Regions from separate parts of the Kutzneria chonburiensis genome, predicted to be linked through region 2. Evidence: riboswitches for the same ligand, from Rfam matches in the RefSeq annotation. Region 2 holds a riboswitch; each other region holds the start of a gene.

Region 1 (2,191 bases), 3.7 Mb from region 2:
CGTGCGCTTCGAGATCCGCGGTTGGGTCGGCGACGAGCCTCGTATCGTCATCGAGCACGTCAACCGCATCACCAACGCCGCTGCCCCCGAGTGGGCCCGGGCCGCGTCGGTGGAGAACGACGCCTACCGCATCATCGTCAAGGGCAGCCCCGAGATCACCCAGGAGACCGCTTTCCGCCACGAGGTCGACGGCGATCCCGTCAGCGGCGGCTGCCTGGCCACCGGGATGCGCGCCGTCAACGCCATCCCGTATCTCGACGCCCTGCCGGCCCGTTTGGTGTCAGCTCTGGATCTCCCCCTGATCCCCGGCCGCGGCACCATCCGCCAGGCCTGACGTCAGCAGTGCCGCCGGCCGGCCACCAAGATCGTCCTTCCCTGCATCCGCTGGCGCGGGCTGGCAGGATCCGGGTGTGAGGGTATCGCTGATCATCGTCTGCGGGCTGCCGGGGAGCGGCAAGACCACGCACGCCCGTCGGCTGGCGGCGGAGCGTGGCGGGGTTCGGCTCTCGCCCGACGACTGGATGGACGCATTGCGCGTGAACCTGTGGGACACGGCGATGCGGGCACGGGTGGAGGCGCTGCAATGGGTGCTGGCCAAGGACATGCTCCGGGCCGGCGTGACCGTCGTGATCGAATGGGGCACGTGGAGCCGGGCCGAGCGGGACACGGTGCGGATCGAGGCGCGGGAACTCGGCGCGTCGGTGGAGTTGGTGTACCTGGACGTGCCGGTCGACGAGCTGTGGCGGCGGATTCAGGAGCGGGGCCGGGAGGATCCGCCGATCACGCGGGCCGACCTCGAGGTCTGGAGCCGCGACTTCGAGCGGCCGACCGAGGAGGAAATGGGGCTGTACGACGGCTAGGCGGCTGCTAGGCTGCGAAGCAAGGTCATGAGTGCCAGCGTCAAGCCCCGGCTCGCTGGCCGGCAACCCTGGCGTTGGCGGGCGGGGTGCTCCGGGTGATGACCGGGCTCGGCGCACCGGCGTCGGGCAAGCCGCGAGCCAAGGAGCTGTGGACCCATGACCGTGTTCCGACCGGCCGAAGTCGAGGACGCCGACCGGATCGCCGAGCTGCATGCCGATAGCTGGCAGCGGTTCTACCGCGGCGCGTACGCGGATTCCTTTCTGGACGGCGATGTGGTGGCCAATCGTCGCGAGGTGTGGTCGGCCCGGCTCGCGTCTCCGGCCGGCAGCGCAACCGTTGTCGCGGAACAGGATGATCTACTGGTGGGCTTCGTGCACGTCATCTTCGACGCCGATCCGAAGTGGGGCAGTCTGGTCGACAACCTGCACGTCAGGCACGATCAACGCGGCTCTGGCCTGGGCCGCCGACTGCTGTGCCTCGCGGCCGAGGCCGTGGGATCTAGGCCTTTGTACCTGTGGGTGTTGGAGCAGAACGTTGCCGCGCAAGGATTCTACCGGGCGTACGGCGGCATTTCGGTTGAGACGGCGCCGGTGTCACCGCCCGGCGGGGATCCGACTCGGCTCAACGGCAGTCCTTTGATGCTGCGCATGGTGTGGCCTGAAGCCGATCAGGCGATCCGGTAGGCGGCGGATCCGTTGTGCAGGAACTGGGCCCGGCCGTTGCCGTCGTCGCCGATGAGTGAGAGCACCTGGTGGCCGTCGAATGTCGGCTCGACGGTGATGACAGCTTTGTCGGTCAGGCGGACGACTTCGACGCGGTTCTCCGGCTTTCCGTTGCGTGGCCGGTAAGTGAGGAAAGTGCGGCCGTTCTCGACGGCGAGCGTGATGTCGTGCAGGGTGGTGCGATAGGTCCCGCCCATGCGCTCCACGTCGATCGGCGTGGGGTTGGCCGGCGGCACGGGCAACGGATCCGTCTCGACGCCGGTGAGATCGTGCAGCACCTGCGCGAAGATCTCGTAGGCCAGGGGTGCGCCGCCGGCGCTGTTCGTCAACACCGCCACGGCCACACCGGCCGAGGGGGCGACCCGGAGGAACGCCTTCTGTCCCTTGGAAACGCCGGTGTGGCCGACGATTCCGTCCCGGTAGCGCATCCAGCCCAGCCCCCAGCCCACTTGACCGCCACCGAAGTCCGGGACCTCGTCGAGCTGGGTTTCGCGCAGTGCGGCCAGGTTCGGGTCGGTCAGGTGCATGCGAACGAACTCCAGCAGTTCGCGGGCGCTGATCGCCAGGTGCGAGCCGCTGGGCGTGCAGTGATAGCGAACGGCCCAGCT
Region 2 (2,191 bases):
TCGGCGGGTCGAGATCCACACGGTGGTGCGCGGCGTCGAGGTCTGGGGGTTCCAGTTCGACGGGCTCGAACCGGTCGAGCCGGGGCAGCGCGAGCTGACGGTGAACGGAGCCGGCGATCTCGATCAGTGCGCGCTGAGCGGGGAACTGCCGTGCACGCTGGAGATCGACGGCAGCCGACGGCCGACGACGGTGCGGTTCGGCCTTGACCTGCGAATCGACGAACCGAGGAACCTGAGGCTGGCGGCGGAGGTCGAGGGCGTCACCGTCCAGGTCGCGGCGGACGATTTCGAACGAGGTCTGCAGCGTCTGGAGGACGGCTTCCCGTCCGGTGCACGGCTGGCGTGCTGCGTCACCTGCCAGTACGCGGACTATTCGCCCGCGGGCCGCGACATGATGGGCATCTGCTGTCACCGCGAGGCCAAGGAGCAGTACCTGGCGGTGCGCTCGAAACGCGACTACTGGTCGGTGCCGGTCGCCGAGGAGGTGCCGGAGACGTACCTGTGCGCGGAGTACGAGCGCCGGGTGCCCGGCACGGGCTATCGCGGCTAAGCCAACGTCCCGGCGAACAAGGCGCGGTGCACGGCCAGGTACGCCGGGCAGGGGAAGGCGGGGCGGGACTGCCACCAGTGGTCGGGGCGGCAGGTGCCGCAGCGGCCGACGGGGTCGGGGGAGTGCTCGCTGAGCAGGGTGGCCACGGCATCGACGACGCGGGGGAGCTGGGTGCGGGTGATGCCGCTGACCAGGCGGTCATCGGGGTCAAGGGCGAGGTCGGCGAGCATCGCCAGGTGGCGACTGAGCTCGTCGTCGAGCTCGCGGAACATGACTACCTCCGAGCGGGTCGGCCAAGGTGCTGCCGGGGCCGAGTCTGCGCCGGTCGGGGCGGAAAAAGAGAGGGGCTTCACTCCTCCGGGAAGAGAAACACCCGTTCGTGACGGCTCTCACGATGTGGGAGGACGTCTCGACGGATCCGCGCACGGTCGGTTATCGTCGCTGACGAAAGGTCATGAGTGCCAGCGTCAAGCCCCGGCTAGCTGGCCGGCAACCCTCCTCCGCGGTGGGGTGCCCCGGGTGAGGACCAGGCCCGTCGCGCCGCGACCGGGCAAGCGCGGACCCTCTGCACGGCGGGTCCCTGACCCGAGGAGCACCCCCGTGACCATCGCGATCCCGCCGGCCCGCAACACCGAGAGTGGCATCCCCACCGTGCCGGCCGTGGTCGGCGCCCGGCTGTCGGTGCCGCTGGTGACCGGCGAGCGCATCACGTACGCCAACCTGGACCACGCGGCCAGCGCCCCCTGTCTGGAGCAGGTGCGCGACGCGGTCGACGAACTGCTGCCCTGGTACGCAAGTGTCCACCGTGGCGCGGGATTCGCCTCGCAGGTGTCCACAAAGGTCTACGAGCAGGCCCGGGATACGTTGCGGCGCTTCGTGGGCGCTCGTAAGAGCGACACGGTGGTGTTCACGCGCAACACGACGGACTCGCTGAACCTGCTGGCGAAGTCGTTGCCGCGCCGCACTTCCGTGGTCCTGTTCGACACGGAGCACCACGCGGCGCTGCTGCCCTGGCGCGGCCCGAACGTCCGTCGCATTCAGACGCCGGAGTCGGCCGCGGCGGCGGTGCCGGCGCTGGAGGCGGCGCTGAAGCTGTGCCCGGAAGGCCCGCGCCTGGTGGTGGTGACGGGTGCCTCGAACGTCACGGGCGAGCTGTGGCCGGTGGCGGAGCTGGCGCAGGTGGCCCGGCGCTTCGGTGCGCGCATCGCGCTGGACGCGGCGCAGCTGGCGCCGCACCGCCCGGTGGACATCAAGGCGCTGGACGTGGACTACGTGGTGCTCTCGGCCCACAAGCTGTACGCCCCGTACGGCGCGGGCGCGCTGATCGGCCGCGCGGACTGGCTCCAGGCGGCGGAGCCGTACCTGGTCGGCGGCGGCGCCACCAAGAGCGTCGTGGACTGGGGCGACCACCTCGGCGTGGCGTGGTCGGCGGTGCCGGAGCGACACGAGGCGGGCTCGCCCAACGTGGTCGGCGTGCACGCGCTCGCGGCGGCCTGCGACACGATCACCCGGCACGGCTGGGATCGCATCGTCGCCCACGAGCAGACGCTGCTGACGCGGCTGCGTGAGGGCCTGCGCAGCATCCCCGGCCTGCACGAGCTGGCGATCTTCAGCGACGCGGACCGTGTCGGTGTCGTGAGC
Region 3 (2,191 bases), 2.7 Mb from region 2:
ATCGCCGACTTCGTCCGCATCGCCGAAGCCGCCCAGTAGCCATGTTGGTGCCGCTCCAGGCCGGTTATGCCCCGGCCGTCCTCGCCTTCGAGCTCGCCAACCGCACCTACTTCGCCGCCTCCATCTCCGACCGCGGCGACGACTACTTCGCCCAGTTCACCGCCCGATACGACGCCCTGCTCGCCGATCAGGCCACCGGCCTCTGCGCCTTCTACCTCGTCGTCGAGGACGACTCCGTGCTGGGCCGCTTCAACCTCGACCGTTTCTCTGGCGGCACCGCCGACCTCGGCTACCGCGTCGCCCAGTCCGCCGCCGGCCGCGGCCTCGCCACCCGCACCGTGCGGGACCTGTGCGTGCTGGCCGCCTCGCGGCACCGCCTCCACACCCTCCGCGCCGCCGCCTCCCACCAGAACGTCGCTTCGCGGCGGGTCCTGCTCAAGAGCGGCTTCGCCGAGACCGGTCCGGCCGACCCCGCCGAGCTCGGTGGCAAACAGGGCACCTGGTACCAGCGCGACCTGCTCGACGGATAACTCTGGGTGCCGATGAAGTCGCTGTCCGATATGTCGGTGGCCGAGTAATCTTCGGCCATTGGTGTGACTTACCGAACGATCCATGGTTCTTTGCAGGCACGGCTTGATTTTCCACATACCGGTCAGGTGTACTGCTACTTGCATCCATCCCGAGCGGCCGAGAGACCTGGATCGACGAAGCCGCAGCAACCACCCCACCCGGGGCAGGTGCTACAGCCAGGACCGATGGAGGACGTCATGGACCTCGTACGAGTGTGCGCAGCGCTGCTGCTCACTCGCCGTCGAGTGGTCGATCAGTGCCGTCGCACCGCGACGGGCTGTCGGGCCGGCCGGTAACACCCCTACCGCCGCCTACTGTCGGTTCACCCTCATCGCATCGTCCCGATAGGACGGTCCAAAAAGGACGACCTGCGCGCGCCGTCTTCGCGCGGGGTCGCCGCGTGCCGTGGAGCAAACAGTGATCACTGTCGACAATCTGGTCAAGTCATTCCCCAGTCGTAGCGGCGCCGTGCGCGCCCTGGACGGCGTCACCCTCGAGGTCCAGGCAGGCGCGGTGTGCGGCGTCGTCGGCCCGAGCGGCTCCGGCAAGTCGACCCTGGCCCGCTGCATCGCCCTGTTGGAGCGCCCGGACAGCGGTGCGATCCGCGTGGACGGCACCGACCTCGTCACCCTGGACGGCAACCGGCTGCGCGCCGCGCGCCGGCAGATCGGCGTTGTGCCGCAAGGGGATTCGCTGCTGCGCCAGCGCACGGCGGCCGGCAATGTGGCGCTGCCGCTGGAAACCGCGGGCGTCGACGGCCCGACCCGGCGTCGCCGCGTCGGCGAACTGCTCGACCTGGTCGGCCTGACCGACAAGGCCGCCTCGTACCCGGACCAGCTCTCCGGCGGTCAGCGTCAGCGCATCGCGGTGGCCCGCGCGCTGGCGGCGAACCCCGCGGTGCTGCTGGCCGACGAGCCCACCTCGGCACTGGACCCGGAGACCACCGGCTCCGTGCTGACCGTGCTCGACCGGGCCCGGGCCGAGCTCGGTGTCACGGTTGTTGTTGTCACACATGACATGGCGGTGGTCCGCCGGATCTGCGACGACGTCGCGCTGCTCGACGGCGGCCGGATCGTGGAGAACGGCAGGCTGCTCGACCTTGTGTCCGATGTGGACAGTCGTACCGCCAACGCGCTGCTGCCCGCGCTCGACCAGACCGACGGCATCGCCGCCAACCACGACCGCGTCGCCGACGTGGTGCTGGTCGGCTTCGCCGCGGTGGGCGCGCTGCTGCCGGAGGCGTCCAACCGGTTCGGCGTCGACCTCGCCGTGCTCGGCGGCGGACTGACCCGGCTCGGCGAGACCCCGGTCGCCCGGTTCCGGCTGGGCCTGACCGGCGAGCGGGCCGACTCCGCGCTGGAGTGGATCTCCGAGGCCGGCGCCCTCGTTCGACGGGCCCAGAAGGGCCCGCAGGGAGTCGCTGCGTGAGACCGACCACTCCGTGGTCCGATGTGTTCGACCTGCTCCACCCCGCACTTGGCCAGACGCTCTACATGGTCGGCGTGGCAACGTTGTTCGCCACGGTGCTCGGGATTCCGCTCGGCGTGCTGCTGCACGTGACGGCGCCGGACGGGCTGCGGCCCGTGCCGGTGCTGCACCGGATCCTGGGCACCGTGGTCGA
Region 4 (2,191 bases), 3.9 Mb from region 2:
CCGCGACCACCTTGAGCACGGCCCGCTCCAACGCGTAGTCCGCGTCGGCCGCCACGCCCTTCACGTCGGCGTTCAACGCCGCCACGATCTGCATCGCCTCGGCCAGCCCGGCCGGTGACCAGCCACGGGCCTGCCCCTGCGCGCGCTTCACCTTCCACGGCGGCATGCCCAGGTCGCCGGCCATCCGGAACGGGTCGCCCCGGCCGGCCGAGGCCACCTTGGCCACCGTGCGCACGCCCTCGGCCAGCGCGTCGGCCACCAGCACATGCGGCACGCCCAGCTGCATGGCCCAGCGCAGCGCCTCCATCGCGCCGGCCCGGTCCCCGACCACGGCCAGGTCGGCCACGGCGAAGCCGGTCACCTCGGCCCGGCCCTGGTGGTAACGGCGCACCGCCGCCTCGTCGACCTTGCCGTCGTTGTCGGTGACCAGCTGCGAGGCGGCCGCGGCCAGCTCACGCAGGTCGTTGCCGACCGTCTCGATCAGCGCGGCCAGCCCGGCCGGGTCGATCTTGCCGCCGGCCCGGCGCACCTCGTCCTTGACGAACGCGTCGCGGTCGGCCGGCTTGGTGATCTTCGAGCACTCCACCACCGTGGCGCCGGCCTTCTTCAGCGCGCCCGGCAGGTCCTTGGCCACCTTGGCCCGGCCGCCGCCGGTGTGCAGCACGATCAGCACGATGCCGTCGGCCGGCTCCTTGGCGTAGGACAGGACCGCGTCGGCGATCTCCTTGCCGACCTCCTGCGCCCCCTCCAGCACCACCACCCGGCCCTCGGCGAACAGCGACGGGCTGAGCAGCTCGGCCAGCTCCGGCGGGGTGAGGTCAGTCACCCGCACGCGGGTCAGGTCGGCCGACGCGTCGGCCTCGCGGGCCTGCGCCAACGCGGCCCGCACGGCCCGCTCGACCAGCAGTTCCTCGTCGCCGAGCACGAGCAGCAGCGGATCAGGGGCGGCACTCACCCCGTCATCCTTCCACGTCCCGCATACTGGGCTCGCGGGTGGCGATGCCACGTCGCGTTGCCGTACCGTGCAGGTCACAACTGAACACCGCTCATCCAGAGGGGCAGAGGGAACGGCCCGTTGAAGCCCCGGCAACCGGCGACGCATGTCTTTGTGCGTCGAACACGGTGCCAATTCCGACCCACACGTGGGAAAGATGAGGAGACGCCTCCCATGACCTCGACCGTCGACGCCCGTACGCCCGCCAACTTGGGCCCTGTCAACCTCGGCCCCGCGCGCGCCCTGAGCTGTCGTGAGTGCGGCCACCAGATCCCGCTGGCCGCGGAATTCGCCTGTAGCGAGTGTTTCGGCCCCCTCGAAGTGGCCTACGACTTCGGCCGCGTCACCCGCGAGGACATCGAGGCCGGCCCCAAGTCGATCTGGCGCTACCGCAACCTGCTGCCGGTGCCGACCGACGTGCAGTCCTTCCCCAACACCGAGCCCGGCCTGACCCGCCTGGTCAAGGCCGACCGCCTCGGCGCGGCGCTGGGCGTGCGCAACCTGTGGGTCAAGGACGACACCGGCAACCCCACGCACTCGTTCAAGGACCGCGTGGTCGCGGTCGCACTGGCCGCGGCCCGCCAGCTCGGCTTCAAGGTGCTGGCCTGCCCCTCCACCGGCAACCTGGCCAACGCCGTCGCCGCCGCGGCCGCCCGCGCCGGCTGGGAGTCGGTCGTGCTGATCCCGTCCTCGCTGGAAAAGGCCAAGATCCTCACCACCGCCGTGTACGACGGTGCCCTGATCGCCGTCGACGGCAACTACGACGACGTGAACCGCCTGGCCACCCAGCTCGCCGCCGAGCACGAGGACTGGGCGTTCGTGAACGTCAACGTCCGGCCGTACTACGCCGAGGGCTCCAAGACGCTGGCCTACGAGGTCGCCGAGCAGCTCGGCTGGCGGCTGCCCGGGCAGATCGTGGTGCCGGTCGCCTCCGGCTCGCAGTTGACCAAGGTGGACAAGGGTTTCCGCGAGCTCGGCGAGCTCGGGCTGGTCGACGCCACCCCGTACCGGGTGTTCGGCGCCCAGGCCACCGGCTGCTCCCCGGTGTCGACGGCCTACAAGGCCGGCACCGACGTCGTCGCGCCGGTCCGCCCCGACACCATCGCCCGGTCGCTGGCCATCGGCGCGCCGGCCGACGGGCCGTACGTGCTGGACACCGTGCGCCGCACCGGCGGCGCCGTCGAGGACGTCACCGAC

The links. Region 2 has a riboswitch for S-adenosylmethionine ahead of M3Q35_RS25185 (aminotransferase class V-fold PLP-dependent enzyme). Riboswitches for the same ligand answer to the same signal wherever they lie in the genome.
Region 1: linked by a shared signal. The riboswitch ahead of M3Q35_RS42955 (GNAT family N-acetyltransferase) and the one ahead of M3Q35_RS25185 (aminotransferase class V-fold PLP-dependent enzyme) in region 2 are both predicted to bind S-adenosylmethionine.
Region 3: linked by a shared signal. The riboswitch ahead of M3Q35_RS38520 (methionine ABC transporter ATP-binding protein) and the one ahead of M3Q35_RS25185 (aminotransferase class V-fold PLP-dependent enzyme) in region 2 are both predicted to bind S-adenosylmethionine.
Region 4: linked by a shared signal. The riboswitch ahead of thrC (threonine synthase) and the one ahead of M3Q35_RS25185 (aminotransferase class V-fold PLP-dependent enzyme) in region 2 are both predicted to bind S-adenosylmethionine.

The regions. Positions count from the first base shown of each region.
Region 1 covers NZ_CP097263.1:9,243,773-9,245,963, reverse strand. Annotated here, with positions in the region: gene M3Q35_RS42965 (NAD(P)H-dependent amine dehydrogenase family protein) at 1-334, shown strand, start outside; gene M3Q35_RS42960 (P-loop nucleotide/nucleoside kinase family protein) at 411-860, shown strand; SAM riboswitch class IV at 884-999, shown strand; gene M3Q35_RS42955 (GNAT family N-acetyltransferase) at 1,017-1,544, shown strand; gene M3Q35_RS42950 (serine hydrolase domain-containing protein) at 1,529-2,191, opposite strand, start outside.
Region 2 covers NZ_CP097263.1:5,583,154-5,585,344, reverse strand. Annotated here, with positions in the region: gene M3Q35_RS25195 (DUF6304 family protein) at 1-550, shown strand, start outside; gene M3Q35_RS25190 (hypothetical protein) at 547-822, opposite strand; SAM riboswitch class IV at 1,001-1,113, shown strand; gene M3Q35_RS25185 (aminotransferase class V-fold PLP-dependent enzyme) at 1,151-2,191, shown strand, end outside.
Region 3 covers NZ_CP097263.1:8,255,377-8,257,567, forward strand. Annotated here, with positions in the region: gene rsmA (16S rRNA (adenine(1518)-N(6)/adenine(1519)-N(6))-dimethyltransferase RsmA) at 1-39, shown strand, start outside; gene M3Q35_RS38515 (GNAT family N-acetyltransferase) at 42-530, shown strand; SAM riboswitch class I at 672-762, shown strand; gene M3Q35_RS38520 (methionine ABC transporter ATP-binding protein) at 988-1,998, shown strand; gene M3Q35_RS38525 (methionine ABC transporter permease) at 1,995-2,191, shown strand, end outside.
Region 4 covers NZ_CP097263.1:9,475,831-9,478,021, reverse strand. Annotated here, with positions in the region: gene holA (DNA polymerase III subunit delta) at 1-955, opposite strand, end outside; SAM riboswitch class I at 1,044-1,158, shown strand; gene thrC (threonine synthase) at 1,169-2,191, shown strand, end outside.